DNA from 3 places in the Allorhizobium sp. nf9_anc genome. Region 1 is predicted to be linked to each of the others. Evidence: predicted binding sites of a transcription regulator. Region 1 holds the regulator's gene; each other region holds the start of a gene.
What was found. The regulator PhoB, encoded in region 1, activates phosphate uptake and scavenging genes when phosphate is short. The targets are predictions, from matches to a motif close to TGTCATNNANCTGTCAT.
Positions count from the first base shown of each region.

Region 1 (5,242 bases):
GCGGCAGGCCTCGGCATTGCGGTCATCGGCTCGGCTTACATGATGCTGATCGTCCTGGTGCTGGCGTTGCCGCTCGGTGTCGCCACCTCGATCTATCTCGAGGAGTTTGCACCGCAGAACTGGTTCACTGACCTGATCGAGGTCAATATCGCCAATCTCGCGGCCGTTCCCTCGATCGTCTTCGGTATCCTTGGCCTCGCCGTGCTGATCAACTTCGTCGGCCTGCCGCAGTCGGCGCCGATCGTCGGCGGTCTCGTCCTGACGCTGATGACACTGCCCACGATCATCATTGCCACCCGTTCGGCACTCAAGGCCGTGCCTCCGTCGATCCGCGATGCGGCCCTCGGCGTCGGCGCCTCCAAGATGCAGTCGATCTTCCACCACGTCCTGCCGCTCGCCATGCCGGGCATCCTGACGGGTGCGATCATCGGTCTCGCCCGCGCGCTCGGTGAAACGGCGCCCCTGCTGCTGATCGGCATGGTCGCCTTCGTACGCGAATACCCGGCAGGTCCGCCGGACGGCTTCTTCCAGCCGGCTTCAGCTCTGCCGGTCCAGGTTTATAACTGGACACAGCGTGGCGACCCGGCCTTCGTGGAGCGCGCCTCCGGTGCCATCATCGTCCTCCTGGTGTTCCTGATCCTGATGAACCTGATCGCAATCATTCTTCGTCGCCGTTTCGAGCGTCGCTGGTAAGGAGCTGTATCATGATGAACAATCTCGCGACTAAGATGACCACGACGAAAGCGCCACCTATGACTGAAACCAAGATCACCGCCCGCAATGTGCAGGTCTTCTACGGTGACAAGCACGCCCTGAAGGATGTCAACATCGACATCCGCCCCCGTTCCGTCACGGCCTTCATCGGCCCGTCGGGCTGCGGCAAGTCGACCTTCCTGCGCTGCATCAACCGCATGAACGATACGATCGCGAGCTGCCGCGTCGAAGGCAACATCATGATCGACGCGGAAAACATCTACGACGCCAAGGTCGATCCGGTGCAGCTGCGCGCCAAGGTCGGCATGGTGTTCCAGAAGCCGAACCCGTTCCCGAAGTCGATCTACGAGAACGTTGCCTACGGTCCCCGCATCCACGGTCTCGCCCGCAACAAGTCCGACCTGGACGAGATCGTTGCGACCGCCCTGCAGAAGGCCGGTCTCTGGAACGAGGTCAAGGATCGTCTGGACTCGGCTGGTACCGGCCTCTCCGGTGGTCAGCAGCAGCGTCTGTGCATCGCACGCGCCGTGGCCGTCAGCCCCGAAGTCATCCTCATGGACGAACCTTGCTCTGCGCTCGACCCGATCGCGACCGCCAAGGTCGAGGAACTGATCCACGAACTGCGCGAAAACTTCACGATCGTCATCGTGACGCACTCGATGCAGCAGGCCGCACGCGTTTCCCAGCGCACGGCGATGTTCCACCTCGGCGAACTGGTCGAAGAGAACGACACCGACAAGATGTTCACCAATCCGGATGACCAGCGCACCCAGGATTACATCATGGGCCGCTTCGGCTGAGCCTCGACGTCATCCACGGTTGAACTCAATTTCAAGGACGTTTCAAATGGGCTCCTCTCACATCTACTCGGCCTTCGACGAGGAACTGAAGTTCCTGATGCGCCGCATCTCCGAAATGGGCGGTCTGGCAGAACAGATGGTCGCCGAAAGCGTACGTTCTCTGGTGAATTCCGATGCGGCGCTTGCCCAGAAGGTGATCTCCGATGACGTCCTGATGGACGCCATGGAGCGCGAGATTGGCGACAAGGCGGTGATCACCATCGCCAAGCGTCAGCCGGTTGCCTCCGACCTGCGCGAGATCATCGGCGCTCTTCGCATCGCCGCCGACCTCGAGCGCGTCGGCGATCTCGGCAAGAGCAACTCCAAGCGCGTCGTCGCCGTCCAGGCGACCGGTGTGCCGCGCAAGCTCGCCCGCGGTCTCGAGCATCTCTCGGATCTGGCGCTGGCCCAGCTCAAGGAAGTCCTCGACGTCTACACGACGCGCTCGGCCGAAAAGGCCAAGTCGATCCGTGACCGCGACGAGGAGATCGATGCCATCTACACCTCGCTATTCCGCGAGCTGCTGACCTACATGATGGAAGATCCGCGCAACATCACCAGCTGCACCCATCTTCTCTTCTGCGCCAAGAACATCGAGCGCATCGGCGACCACGCGACCAACATCGCCGAGACGATCTACTATATGACGACCGGTGCGCAGCCGGAAGGTGAACGTCCGAAGGAAGACCTGACCTCTTCCGTCGGCGCGCTCACCGAGTGACGTTGTCCAGCGGGGTTAATGCCTGATGCAGCCGAAAATCGCCGTGGTGGAAGACGAGGAGGCCCTCTCGGTCCTCCTTCGCTACAATCTTGAAGCCGAGGGCTATGAAGTCGAGACGATCCTCAGGGGTGACGAGGCTGAAATCCGCTTGCAGGAGCGGGTTCCGGACCTTCTGATCCTCGACTGGATGCTGCCCGGCGTGTCCGGCATCGAACTCTGCCGCAGGCTTCGGGTCCGCCCCGAGACCGAGCGCCTGCCGATCATCATGCTGACGGCTCGTGGCGAGGAAAGTGAGCGGGTACGTGGCCTGGCAACGGGTGCCGACGACTATGTCGTCAAGCCCTTCTCGACGCCGGAGCTGATGGCCCGCGTCAAGGCCATGCTCCGCCGCGCCAAACCCGAGGTTCTCTCCAGCGTCCTGCGCTGCGGCGATATCGAGCTCGACCGCGAGACGCACCGCGTGCATCGCAAGAGCCGCGAGGTTCGCCTTGGGCCGACCGAGTTCCGGCTGCTGGAATTCCTGATGGCATCGCCGGGCCGCGTCTTCTCGCGCTCCCAACTGCTGGACGGTGTCTGGGGTCACGACATCTATGTAGACGAACGCACCGTTGACGTGCATGTCGGGCGCCTGCGCAAGGCGCTGAACTTCTCCAACATGCAGGATGTCATCCGCACCGTGCGCGGCGCGGGTTATTCCATGGAAGCCTGAGTAAGCCAATTATTTCGATTGAGGGGCTGCACGGATCATCCGCTGCGGCCCTTTTCGTTTCAGGCAAGAGCCCAAAAAGAAAACGGGCCCCGAAGGACCCGTTGCATGTCTTGATCTTGCCGATGGATCAGCGGGCGGCCTTGCGGCGTTCGCTGACCGGCTGATAGGCGAGCTTCGCGTGATAGGTGCAATAAGGCGCGCTATCGGCGATTTCGCAGCCGCAGAAGTGGAAGTCGTCCTTCATCGGATCGCCGATCGGCCACTTGCACGTGCGCTCGGTCAGTTCCGTCAGCGCCAGACGACGCGAGATCGGGACAACCACGTTGAGGGAACGACGAACTTCGACTTCCTCGTAGGCTTCGACTTCGACCTCTTCCTTCAGCATGGTTGCGCCGGCAGCGCGGGTTACCGTGCGAGTGGTCGTGTTAGCCGCCGGACGGTTCTGGAAAGTGGCCGGACGCTGGGTCTGTGCCGGGCGCTTTGCCGGACGGGCCGCAGACGAGCTGCCGCCAGCCTTTGCGCGGCCGGGAAGGTTAAGGCGGTGCACCTTGCCGATAACGGCATTGCGGCTTACGCCACCGAGTTGTGCTGCAATCTGGCTCGCGCTGAGGCCTTCAGCCCACAGCCGCTTCAGTCTCTCGACCCGATCATCAGTCCATTGCATAGTCGTCATGCCAATTCTCTCCGCCGCTCGCGTCTGTGATGGCAGAATCCGTCACCGTTGCTTCGAACGAATCCGAAACAAAGCCGCCTCGATACTGTCGGTGAGCACTTCCGCCGCATGCAATCTATTAATGAAATTTAACCTAGAGGTCGGCTGACTCCGTGACAAGAGTCGCAGGAATCATCTGGAATCGATTTCGCGGTTTTCCCCAACTTGCTTCCCGAGTGAGTCAAGTATGCAACAGGTGGAATCTTCCCCGACGCTCGTGCTGCGCGTGTCGGCCGAATCCGTGCCTACTCCTGCGATTCCTGCAGAAAACGTTGACATCGCAGGGGCGAATGCGGATAGTGCCCCCGCCGCCGCGAGGCGGCATTTTTAATTTTTCCGGGACCTCTGAGGCGTCCCGCCGTCCCCGGACGGATCGTCGAGAAGGATTGTGACAGCCATGGCCGAAGCTACGCCGCTCTACCAGACCTACAATCGGGCGCCGCTGCGTTTCGAGCGAGGCGAGGGCGTCTGGCTTGTAACGGAGAGTGGCGAGCGATATCTCGATTTTGCAGCCGGTGTGGCAGTAACTTCTGTCGGTCACGGCCATCCGCATGTCGTCGGCGCGCTGAAGGATCAGGCCGACAAGGTCTGGCATCTGTCGAACCTCTATGAAGTGCCGGGCCAGGAAGTTCTGGCCAAGCGCCTGACGGACGTCACCTTTGCCGATCGCGTCTTCTTCACCAATTCGGGTGCGGAAGCGCTGGAATGCGCGATCAAGACGGCGCGCCGCTATCACTTTGCCAAGGGGCATCCTGAGAAGTTCCACATCATCACGATGGAAGGCGCCTTCCACGGCCGCACCATCGCGACGATCGCCGCCGGTGGTCAGGAAAAGTATCTCGAAGGCTTCGGCCCGAAGGCCCCCGGTTTCGACCAGGTGCCCTTCGGCGATCTGGAAGCAGTCAAGGCAGCCATCAGCGATGCGACGGCTGCAATCCTCGTTGAGCCCGTTCAGGGTGAGGGCGGCATCCGTCCGATCCCGGTGGAAATGCTGCGCGCCTTGCGCGACCTCTGCGACGAGCATGGCCTGCTCCTGATCCTGGATGAAGTCCAGTGCGGCGTCGGCCGGACCGGCAAGCTCTTTGCTCATGAATGGGCAGGCATCACGCCGGATCTCATGGCTGTCGCCAAGGGCATCGGTGGCGGCTTCCCGCTCGGCGCCTGCCTTGCCACGGAAGAGGCGGCCTATGGCATGAAGGCCGGTACGCATGGCTCGACCTATGGCGGCAACCCGCTTGGCATGGCCGTCGGTAATGCTGTTCTTGATGTCGTGCTGGAAGACGGCTTCCTTGAGAACGTGCGCGACACCGCACTCGTCTTCCGCCAGGGTCTGGCTTCGCTGAAGGACCGGTTCCCGGACGTGATCGAGGACGTGCGTGGCGAAGGCCTGATGCTCGGCCTCAAGGCCAAGGTTCCGAACACCGAACTCTTGATGGCGATGCGTGACGAGCACCTGCTCGGCGTTCCCGCAGGCGACAACGTCATCCGTCTTCTGCCGCCGCTGACGGTCACGGCAGAAGAGGCCCGTGACGGCATCGCCCGTATCG
Region 1 covers NZ_CM150481.1:3,358,204-3,363,445, reverse strand. The annotation lists gene pstA (phosphate ABC transporter permease PstA) at 1-693, shown strand, start outside; gene pstB (phosphate ABC transporter ATP-binding protein PstB) at 729-1,514, shown strand; gene phoU (phosphate signaling complex protein PhoU) at 1,561-2,274, shown strand; gene phoB (phosphate regulon transcriptional regulator PhoB) at 2,300-2,983, shown strand; gene AC02Y0_RS16375 (GcrA family cell cycle regulator) at 3,111-3,647, opposite strand; gene AC02Y0_RS16370 (acetylornithine transaminase) at 4,093-5,242, shown strand, end outside.

Region 2 (5,242 bases), 2.1 Mb from region 1:
GTCTCGATGCCGGTCATGAATGGCCATCAGGCGACGAGCCTGATCCGCAGCGAAGAGGCCCGTCGCGGCGGCTATCGCATCCCGATCATCGGCGTCACCGCCCATGCGCTGGAAAGCGACCGCGAGGCCTGCCTCACGGCTGGCATGGATGACTACCTCTCCAAGCCGATTTCGCCGGAGCTCTTGATGCGCAAGATCGAGCAGTGGAGTGGCAGGCCGGTGAGCGCCGCGGCCGCCGAAGGCTGATCAGGCGGGACGCCTGACACCGCAGAGCATTTCGCGCTTTCCCGCAAAGCCAGGGCGCCGTTCGACATCAAAGCCGGTGGCGGTCAGATTGCGCCGAACGAAGCCGGCAGCGGCATAGGTGGCGAAGCTACCGCCCAGCCGTGTGGTATCGTGGACCCGCTGCATCAATTCCGCTGACCACATGGCGCTGTTGCGCGAGGGCGCAAAGCCATCGAGGAACCAGGCATCGAAGGTCAGCGTGCTTGCCATCAGGTTCTCGAATGCATCCCCACAGACGACGGACAGTCGGGTCTGTGCGTCGAGGTCGACAGTGACCACGCCGGACGGATCCGAAGGCCACAGCGAGACCAGCGCCTGCCGTTCTGCATCAATCTCGGGCCAGCGGGAGAGGGCGCGGTCGATCTCTTCCGCCTGCATGGGGAATAGCTCGAAGGAGACGAAATGGAGGTGCGCGCCGGGACGGCGATGCTCCTTCCATTGGCGCCAGGTCTCGCAGGCATTCAGTCCGGTGCCGAAGCCGAGTTCGCCGATGGTGAAGGTCTCGGCCGTCTGCCACCGCTCCGGCAGACCGTTGCCGGCGAGGAAGACGTGGCCGCATTCCAGCCGACCGTCCGTCTGACAATAAAAGTGATCGCCAAAGGCTGTGGAAAAGGGCATATCGCCGTCGTGCCAGGCGAGCGGTGCCTGGGTGTCGCCGGTGCCGGGCGGATAATTTGAATGGGTCATGACCATGTCCGATAAATCGGCAGCGATGTCAGGTCAATTCCGCGCCGATCTCGTGATCATCGGCGGCGGCATCATGGGCCTCTGGGCGGCACTGAAAGCCGAGCGCCGAGGTATCGAGACGATCCTGATCGACGGCGATAGAACCGGAAGCGGCGCCAGCGGTGGGCTGCTTGGCGCGCTGATGGCGCATATGCCGGATCGCTGGAACGAGAAGAAGCAGTTGCAGTTCGACGGCCTCTTGTCTCTGGAGGCGGAGATCGCCGAGCTTGAAGCCGAGACCGGTCTTTCGGCCGGCTATCGCCGCTGCGGGCGGCTGATCCCGCTGCCGAAGCCGCATTTGCGGCCGATTGCCGAGCGGCATTCGCTGGAGGCCGAAACGAACTGGAACCAGCAGGGCAGGCGCTTCGCGTGGTCCGTCATCGAGGAAAGCCCGTTTGCCGACTGGCCATCGCGGCGCTTCACAGAGGCGGGTCTTGTCTTTGACCGGTTCGCGGGGCGGGTCTCGCCGCGCGCGCTCACCGCGTCGATCCGGGCGCGGCTGGAGCGCACGGGCCGTGTGCGGATCCTCGAAGGTGTTGCCGTGCAATCGATCGATGCCAGCGCGCGGCAGGTGGTGACAGCCGATGGGGCGTCTGTCGGTTTCGGTGCTCTCTTGGTCGCGGCTGGCGTCGGCTCCTTTCCGCTGCTTGAAACGATCGGTCCGTCCGTCCGCAAGCCGCTTGGCCGGGGCGTCAAGGGGCAGGCGGCCCTCCTAAAGGTAGATCTGCCGGCCGATCTTCCCCTGGTTTACCTCGACGGTCTCTATGTCGTGCCGCATGAGGGAGGGCATGTTGCGATCGGCAGCACCAGCGAAAACAGTTTCGATGACCCGTTCTCAACGGATGCGCAGCTGGATGCCCTGATCGCCGAGGCGAGGGAGCTTGCGCCGGTCTTGCAGGGAGCCGAAGTTGTCGAACGCTGGGCGGGGCTGCGCCCCAAGGCGGTCGACCGGGATCCGATGGTCGGTCCGCATCCGGATCATCCGCATATCCATGCGCTGACCGGCGGCTTCAAGGTGAGTTTCGGCATTGCCCATCTGCTGGCCGATGCCGCGCTCGATGCGATTGCTGGGCAGGCATTGCCGCTGCCTCACGGCTTCTCGCTTTCTCATCACGTTTCGGTGGCAGTTGGCCGGTCAGTCGATGAGGAATTTACCGAAATACCCTGAAATCACGGGGATTCCTGCTGTGCAAAGGCCGAAAATCCTTTTGCCCGCTTCGTGATACTGTCATGCAAATCACCTATCCACCGGGTTGTAACGGAAACTGCTAAAGTTCCGAAGCGAGCCAGTGTGAGGTGCTCGACATGCGCTATGCCATCTGCTTTACGCCGCCTGCCCGTGATCCGCTTGCCGATGCAGCGGCGCGCTGGCTCGGTCGCAACGTGTTTTCCGGCGAGGCGGAAGAGCATCCGGGGCTGAAAGGTCTCGGCGTGCACGAGATTGCCTTTCACACGGCGCTGCCCCGTCGCTTCGGCTTCCACGCCACCTTCAAGGCACCGTTCCGCCTGAGCGAAGGATCCACCGAACCGGCCTTGCTGCGGGAGTTGATGCATTTTGCCGGGCGCATGGAGCCGGTCATGCTGCAAGGGCTGACGGTCGGTCGCATCGGTGACGTCTACGGCCTCATTCTGGAGCGACCTTGCCCGTCGGTCGACTATCTCGCAGCCTCGATCGTTCAGGCCTTTGACGGCTTCCGGGCACCGCTTTCCGAAGTCGAGATCGAGCGGCGCAATCCTGAGAGGCTGTCGGCACCGCAGTTCAGCAATCTCAGCCGCTGGGGCCATCCTTACGTGATGGACGAATTCCGCTTTCACATGACGTTGACGGGGCCGCTTCTGGCGCGAGATTTCCCACGCATCGAGCAGGGGCTGAAGGCGCATTTCGATCCTGTGCTCGCCGAGCCTGTTGTGGTGACCAATCTCGCGCTGTTTGTCGAGACTGAGCGTGGCGCGCCGTTTACCGTGCATTCGCTGCATCCGCTGGGGCGGGTTTCCAGCCGCAAGATCGCCTGACCGGTTTGCGCTGCAGCAAATTCCGCTTTTTCCATCTCGACAGCTGCCATCGTCGCCAATAGCCTCGCGTGAAAACACGAGAGGTGAACCGATGACGACTGCCCCCTATCCCCGCGACCTGATCGGCTATGGCCGCGACATTCCCGATCCGAAATGGCCCGGTGATGCGAGGATCGCGGTGCAGTTCGTGGTGAATTACGAGGAGGGCGGCGAAAGCTGCATTCTCGATGGCGATCCGGCCTCGGAAAACCTGCTGTCGGAAATCGTGGGCGCCCAGCCCTGGCCCGGCCAGCGCAATCTGAACATGGAATCGATCTACGAATACGGCTCACGCGCGGGTTTCTGGCGGCTCTGGCGCATGTTCACCGAGCGCAAGGTGCCCGTGACGGTCTACGGCGTGACGCTCGCCATGGCGCGCAATCCCGAAGCGGTTGCGGCGATGAAGGAGGCGGACTGGGAGATCGCCAGCCACGGCTATCGCTGGCTCGAATACAAGGATTTTCCAGAAGACGTCGAGCGCGAGCACATCCGCGAAGCGGTGCGCCTGCACAAGGAACTGACCGGCTCTCATCCGCTCGGCATGTATCAGGGCAAGCCTTCTGACAATACGCTGCGCCTCGTGATGGAGGAGGGCGGCTTCCTGTATTCCTCCGACAATTATTCCGACGACCTGCCGTTCTGGGTGCCGGATCTCGAGGGCAAGCCCTTTCTGATCATCCCCTATACGCTTGAGACCAACGACATGCGTTTTGCCACGCCGCAGGGCTTCAACACCGGCGATCAGTTCTTCACCTATCTCAAGGACGCTTTCGATGTGCTTTACGATGAGGGAAAGAACGGCAGCCCGAAGATGATGTCGGTCGGCCTCCACTGCCGCCTCGTCGGGCGACCGGGAAGGGCTGCGGCGCTGGCGCGGTTTATCGATTATGTCACCAGCCACGAGAAGGTCTGGGTGCCGAAGCGGATCGAGATTGCGGAACACTGGCACAAGTTTCACAAGCCGACGTGGTGAGCTCTAAATCCATCCGATAGGTTGTTTGATTTGACAGTCTCGCGCAAGTGTTGAGCGATAGCGCTGCTGGTTGAAGCCACTTGGAGGTCGAGGTCAGTCATGGAAATTTCCAACCGATACAACATGCCAATCCCGTCGCAGTATTCAGCCTTGTCCAAAGAGGCTGGCGAGGCTTGGCAAGATATCACAGGCACGGATGCGCCGAATGCCGCTGTTCCAGGGGTCTCCGGAAGCACTGCACATCAGAATCTCAACATGACGCTCTCCGCCAATGCCTTGAACACGCATGGTGCCCCGCTGAGCCGCATTCCGACAACGGCAGGAATGGCAAGCCCGGCTCTAGCGGCGGCTCTTTCGAGCGGTGTCGTTAATCCCGCTGACTGGCTTTTGCCGTCAGATATCAGTCTGTATGAGCAGGCGACCGGCGGCACGATCAAGGATGGCGTCATTTACGACAAGGACGGCAACGTCAACTCCGACCAGGCGAATGCCGATCTCGTCAATTCTCTTTTTGACATGCGGAATTATGGGACATTTTCGGATGGTCAGCCAAGATTGATCATAGGCGACATTACTGTCGGTGATCTCAAGGCGTTTATTGATTACAATCGCCCCAACTCTGCGGTTAACACGGGTATCCTTGACAGAGCGCTTGAAGCTCTTTCTGCTTAAGGGTGAGACTGTCCATAGCCTGGTGCGCACTCCGTTTGACATCGCTTAGGTGTGCTTTTTGTTTTGGTCAACAAATGCAGAAAACCCCGTTGGGGCGCTGGAGTTTGCGTGGGCGAGATCAACTGAGGTGCAGAATGGCAAAGCTTGTGGCCTTGAAAAAGAAGCTCATGAAAAACCCGGCATTCCGAGCCGAGTATGAGAACGCCTGCGTCGAGTATCAGGCGCTGGAAGCGGAGCTTGCGGCCTCCGCCAGCAGCCAGTCCCGCAAGACCGCGGCTGGCTCGGACAGGTCCGTGCCTGACAGCAGCCAATAGGCCTTGTCCTTGTCGGCGGCTTCATCGAACAGCACGCTCAGCGTGCCCGCTGCCAGATGGTCGGTGATCAGGGCTGTGGGGCAGAGGCCGATGCCGAGGCCCGAAAGGACCGAACTGACCAGCAGGTTGAAATCGGCATAGAGCGGTCCTGCAGGCGCCAGGCCTTTGATCCCTCGTGCCGCCAGCCAGGATTGCCAGGCGGCCTCGGTTGCGTCGTGCA
Region 2 covers NZ_CM150481.1:870,941-876,182, forward strand. The annotation lists gene AC02Y0_RS03945 (response regulator) at 1-246, shown strand, start outside; gene mnmC2 (tRNA (5-methylaminomethyl-2-thiouridine)(34)-methyltransferase MnmC2) at 247-972, opposite strand; gene AC02Y0_RS03955 (NAD(P)/FAD-dependent oxidoreductase) at 971-2,179, shown strand; gene AC02Y0_RS03960 (DUF1045 domain-containing protein) at 2,317-3,024, shown strand; gene puuE (allantoinase PuuE) at 3,116-4,036, shown strand; gene AC02Y0_RS03970 (hypothetical protein) at 4,136-4,708, shown strand; gene AC02Y0_RS03975 (LysR substrate-binding domain-containing protein) at 4,926-5,242, opposite strand, start outside.
Region 2: the regulator PhoB is predicted to act here: its motif matches at 2,227-2,243, upstream of AC02Y0_RS03960 (DUF1045 domain-containing protein).

Region 3 (5,242 bases), 580 kb from region 1:
AGAGCTTGAAGCTCTTCTGGCCGCGGTCGGCGCTGATCGTACTGCGGCTGTAGCTCACGCTCGAAAAGACTTTGTCGAGCATGCGCGGGCTGAAGCCCTGGCCTTCGGCCTGCTGCTTGAAGGCAGCAGCCCATTCCTCAAAGCCGGCGGATGTATTGCTGCAGGCGGCCGCTGCCGCGGATTGCGTGCCGGCCAAAAGGGCGACTACGGAAACCAGGGCTGCCGACAGAGTGGAAGTCAGTCGCATTGATGCCTCATAACGGACTTTGAATGGGTACGAATCGGCGGCACCATGCCAGTGAAAGCGGATGCTGTCATCCATCTCACGCTAATGTATGGCGCCCGACCTCTCAAATCGGATCACTTTCAGCTGAAAGGTCCAGCTGAGGCTCCCGGGCCGAACCCGGAAGCCTTAGGATTGTTGTCTCAGGCGGCGGCGCGTGGCTTGATCAGCCCGCGATTGACCAGAAGCTCAGCAATCTGGATCGCGTTCAGAGCAGCGCCCTTACGCAGGTTGTCGGAGACGACCCATATGTTGAGGCCGTTTTCGACAGTTGCGTCTTCGCGGATGCGCGAGATGTAGGTCGCGTCTTCGCCGGCGCATTCGAGCGGGGTGATGTAGCCGCCGTTCTCATGCTTGTCGATGACCAAGCAACCCGGGGCGTCGCGCAGGATGTCGCGGGCCTGATCGGCGGTGATTTCGTTTTCGAACTCGATGTTGACCGATTCCGAGTGGCCGATGAAGACCGGTACGCGCACGGCCGTGCAGGTTACCTTGATCTTCGGATCGAGCATCTTCTTGGTTTCGGCCAGTACCTTCCACTCTTCCTTCGTATAGCCGTCTTCCATGAAGCTATCGATGTGCGGGATGACGTTGAAGGCGATGCGCTTGGTGAACTTCTTGGATTCGACCGGGTCGGCCACGAAGACAGCGCGGGTCTGGGTGAAGAGTTCGTCCATGCCTTCCTTGCCGGCGCCCGAAACGGACTGGTAGGTCGAAACCACCACGCGCTTGATCTTCGCGAAATCATGCAGCGGCTTCAGAGCCACGACCAGCTGGGCAGTCGAGCAATTCGGGTTGGCGATGATGTTCTTCTTCTTGAACCCGGCAATGGCGTCCGGATTGACCTCGGGCACGATGAGCGGCACTTCGGAATCGTAGCGCCAGGCCGAGGAGTTATCGATGACGACGCAGCCCTGCGCGCCGATCTTCGGCGACCACTTCTGGGAGATCGTGCCGCCGGCCGACATCAGGCAAATGTCGGTGTCGGAAAAATCGTAATTGTCGAGGTTGGAAACCTTGAGAACCTTGTCCCCGAAAGAGACTTCGGTGCCCTGCGAACGCGCCGAGGCGAGCGCCACGACTTCCGATGCCGGGAATCCGCGTTCGGAAAGGATGTTCAGCATTTCGCGACCGACATTGCCGGTGGCGCCTACGACTGCAATCTTGAAACCCATGTCTATGCTCTCTTTCTGTCTCTCCGCGGATGGTGAGGGGGAAGCTCGCGACAGGACGCAACCTTCCTTGTCCCCGGCCGTGCCGGGGAGAGAGCGGTGGCCGAAGACGTCAGACGGTTTTCGTCGTCGTTTTGGCCTTGGTCGTGGATGCAAGAGAATGGCATGCGCCGCCGGCAGCAGACTGCTGCAGGAGGTGGAAGACCGCAATGGGTTGCCCGAAAGCGTGCATGGACCGAATTCCTCTTCGCGGCGAGGGATTACAAGGTTTTCAGCGCGAGTCAAGCCGACAGGCCGCCGGCTTTGGCGAAAAGCGAATGTCGCTTGGCCGATCGCCGTGTCACCGTGACACCCAAAGGCTTGTCTGCCCTCTTTCATCATGGAAATAAGGACCATTCCGAACGGAGCAACTGCATGAGCCTCGACATACGTGACCTGACCCCCGACGATCTTTCAGAGGTGACGTTGATTTATGCCGATGCGGTGGCGAACGGAACGGCGAGCTACGAGCTAGTGCCTCCCGATCTTTTGGAAATGACCGAGAGATATCGAGCGCTCAAGGCAAAGGGCTATCCCTACCTGGCGGCTGTCGACGAGCAAGGTTCTCTTGCGGGTTACGCATATGCTTCAGCCTTCCGGACGCGTCCGGCCTATCGATGGCTGGTGGAGGATTCCATCTACATCCATCCATCCGCGCGTGGCCGGGGCGTGGGAAAGGCCTTGCTGAACGCGCTACTCGACCGCTGCGAAACAGCGGGCTTCCGACAGATGGTCGCGGTGATCGGCGGTGCCAGCGAGGCATCCATGGCGGTTCATCGCAGCTGTGGTTTCGAGTTTTCGGGCAGAATGGTGGGGACCGGTTTCAAGCATGGGCTCTGGCTCGATACCGTCTTCATGCAAAAGGCGCTGGGTGAGGGCAATACGACCTTGCCCGATCTTTCGACCTATCCTGGCGTGATGCCTTAAGCCTCAGTCCAGAGCTTTCAGCGCCTTGTCGAAGACCTTCAGAACCTGGCGGAGGTCATGCCCACGCTTGAGAATCCGTCCGTCCGTGCCGACCACGGAGAAGGCGCCCTGCTTGGCTGCAAGTTTCGGGTTCTTCTCGATCCGGTAGAGCGGATATTCGCCCGATCGCTTGAAGACGGAAAACACCGCCTTGTCCTTCAGGTGATCGATCGCGTAGTCGCGCCACTCGCCATCTCCGACCATGCGGCCGTAGATCCAGAGGATGGCGTCGAGTTCGCGACGGTGAAAGGTGACGGGTAGAGGGTCGAGCGATTGTCTGTAGACACCCAGGTCAACAACGGGAGTGGCGCTTCTGTCTGCACCCTCGTCGTCGCGGCGCTGCCCTTCCGGCTGCTCTGTCATCAATGCTCCACGAGCTCCGATTCATGACGGATGGGTGACAGTGTGCCTGACATGCCCGAAATTGCAAGCTTCGACGGACAGGCTCTGTCCGGAGCTGCCCTCCTTAGCGGCTTCGGCTGAGGAAGTGGCCAAGCAAAAGTTCGCGCAGGCGTGCTGCGATCGGCGACAGTCGTTTACCGCTTAAGGTGATGAGGTGGTACGGCGTCACCTCGATCGGTGTGTCCAGTCGGAGCGTCGTCAGATCGCCGACCGGCGTCTGCCGACAGAGAAGGTCTGAAACTTCCCGCGACATCGGCGCAATCGCGTTGGAGGAGGCGAGCATGGCAATCATCACCAGCAGCGAGGTCGTGTTGACGATGTTGCGGGGGATCGGGGCGCCTTCCTCGATGAAGACATTCTCGACCGCCTGACGCAGAGGCGTGCCAGGGGCCTGCATCACCCAGGGGAAATGCGTCATGTCCGAAATGTTCAGCCGGTCGACATTGACCAGGGGATGGCTGCGGTGGACGACGATCTCCACTTCTTCCATGGTCGCGCCTTCGACATGAAACTGCCTAGCGTCGATGCCGGCGGGGATGCGCCCCAGGACAAAGTCGTATTGGCCAGACAGGAGGTCCCGGATCATTTCGCCGCTGGGGGCGACATCGACGTGAATGTCGACGGTCGAGGCTTCTGCCTTCAGGGCACGAATGGCAGGAACGACGTGCCCGACGGCGCCGCCTGTGACCGCGCCAATCCTGACCTTACCCGTCAGGCCCCGCTGGATTGCTTCCACTTCTCTTGCTGCTTCGCGCATTTCCTCAAGCACGTTCAAAGCCCGGCGGGCGAGCGCGCTCCCGACAGCCGTGGGCTCCATGCCCTTCGGTGTGCGGACGAAAATTGGTGAGCCGACATAGCGCTCAATTTCCCCCAACATGCGGGAAGCCGCAGGCTGTGTCAGCGCAAGTGCCTGAGCGGCCAAGCTTAATTGACCGAGCTCCGCGATGGAGCGGATCAGGTTCAAATGCTTGGGCTGCAATCGGTGGATATGAATCTCGGCCATTAAGCACATATCAACTACGGTATGCAGAAAGTCAAAATAATCATTTGATCGGTATATTGGCCACGATAAGACTCGCCACGGAGCTGGGGGCTGCCGTGTCAGCCGTCCGTTCTTGTTTCAGCGAGTGCCAGGAGGAGCTTGGCCTCGCACGGTATGACCAGGGAGGTTACCATGAAGAAACTTGGCGCCCTGATTGCGTCGCTCGCAATCGGCATCGCATCATTCGCGCCCATGTCCTACGCACAGGACAAGGGTATGGTCGGCATTTCCATGCCGACGAAGACGTCGACCCGTTGGATCTCGGATGGCGAGACAATGGAAAAGCTGTTCACGGAAGCCGGCTACACTCCGGACCTGCAGTTTGCTGACGACGATATCCCGAACCAGCTCGCCCAGATCGAAAACATGGTCACCAAGGGTGCCAAGGTTCTCGTCATCGGCGCCATCGACGGCACCACGCTTTCCGACATCCTGCAGAAGGCTGCCGATGCTGGCGTCAAGGTCATCGCTTATGACCGCCTGATCCGCGACTCGGGCAACGTTGACTACTACGCCACCTTCGACAACTTCCAGGTTGGCGTTCTCCAGGCAACCAGCCTCGTTGACGGCCTGAAGGCGAAGTTCCCGGACACCAAGCCGTGGAACGTCGAACTCTTCGGCGGTTCGCCGGACGACAACAACGCCTTCTTCTTCTACGATGGCGCAATGTCGGTTCTGCAGCCCCTGATCGACAGCGGCGACATCGTCGTCAAGTCGGGCCAGATGGGCATGGATCAGGTTGGTACGCTGCGTTGGGACGGCACTGTCGCCCAGGCTCGTATGGAAAACCTGCTCTCCTCGACCTACACCGAAGACAAGCTGCACGGCGCTCTTTCGCCGTATGACGGTCTCTCGATCGGTATCCTGTCCGCTCTGAAGGGCGTTGGTTACGGTTCGGGCGACATGGTCATGCCGGTCGTTACCGGTCAGGACGCCGAGCTTCCTTCGATCAAGTCGATGCTTGCCGACGAGCAGTACTCGACCGTGTTCAAGGACACCCGCGAACTCGCCAAGGTCGCTGTTTCCATGGTTGACGCCATCATGGGCGGCAAGGCTCCGGAGATCAACGACGAGAAGACCTACAACAACGGTGTGAAGGTCGTTCCGTCCTACCTGCTGAAGCCTGTCGCTCTCGACAAGGCCAATGCCAAGGAAGTTCTCGTCGGCGCCGGTTACTACACCGCCGAGCAGATCGACAACTGATCCTTCGGATCGCATCCGGGTCCGCGACATGTCGCGGACCCATTTTCTATACGCATTGAGGGAGCTCGCGCCTCCAGCTGGATCTTTCGGGATCGCTGGCCTGGCGCCGGAATTCTGCACATGGACAACATCATT
Region 3 covers NZ_CM150481.1:3,938,478-3,943,719, forward strand. The annotation lists gene AC02Y0_RS19190 (lytic murein transglycosylase) at 1-247, opposite strand, end outside; gene AC02Y0_RS19195 (aspartate-semialdehyde dehydrogenase) at 427-1,458, opposite strand; gene AC02Y0_RS19200 (N-acetyltransferase family protein) at 1,870-2,421, shown strand; gene AC02Y0_RS19205 (DUF2794 domain-containing protein) at 2,425-2,823, opposite strand; gene AC02Y0_RS19210 (LysR family transcriptional regulator) at 2,927-3,865, opposite strand; gene chvE (multiple monosaccharide ABC transporter substrate-binding protein) at 4,037-5,107, shown strand; gene mmsA (multiple monosaccharide ABC transporter ATP-binding protein) at 5,228-5,242, shown strand, end outside.
Region 3: the regulator PhoB is predicted to act here: its motif matches at 2,847-2,863, upstream of AC02Y0_RS19205 (DUF2794 domain-containing protein).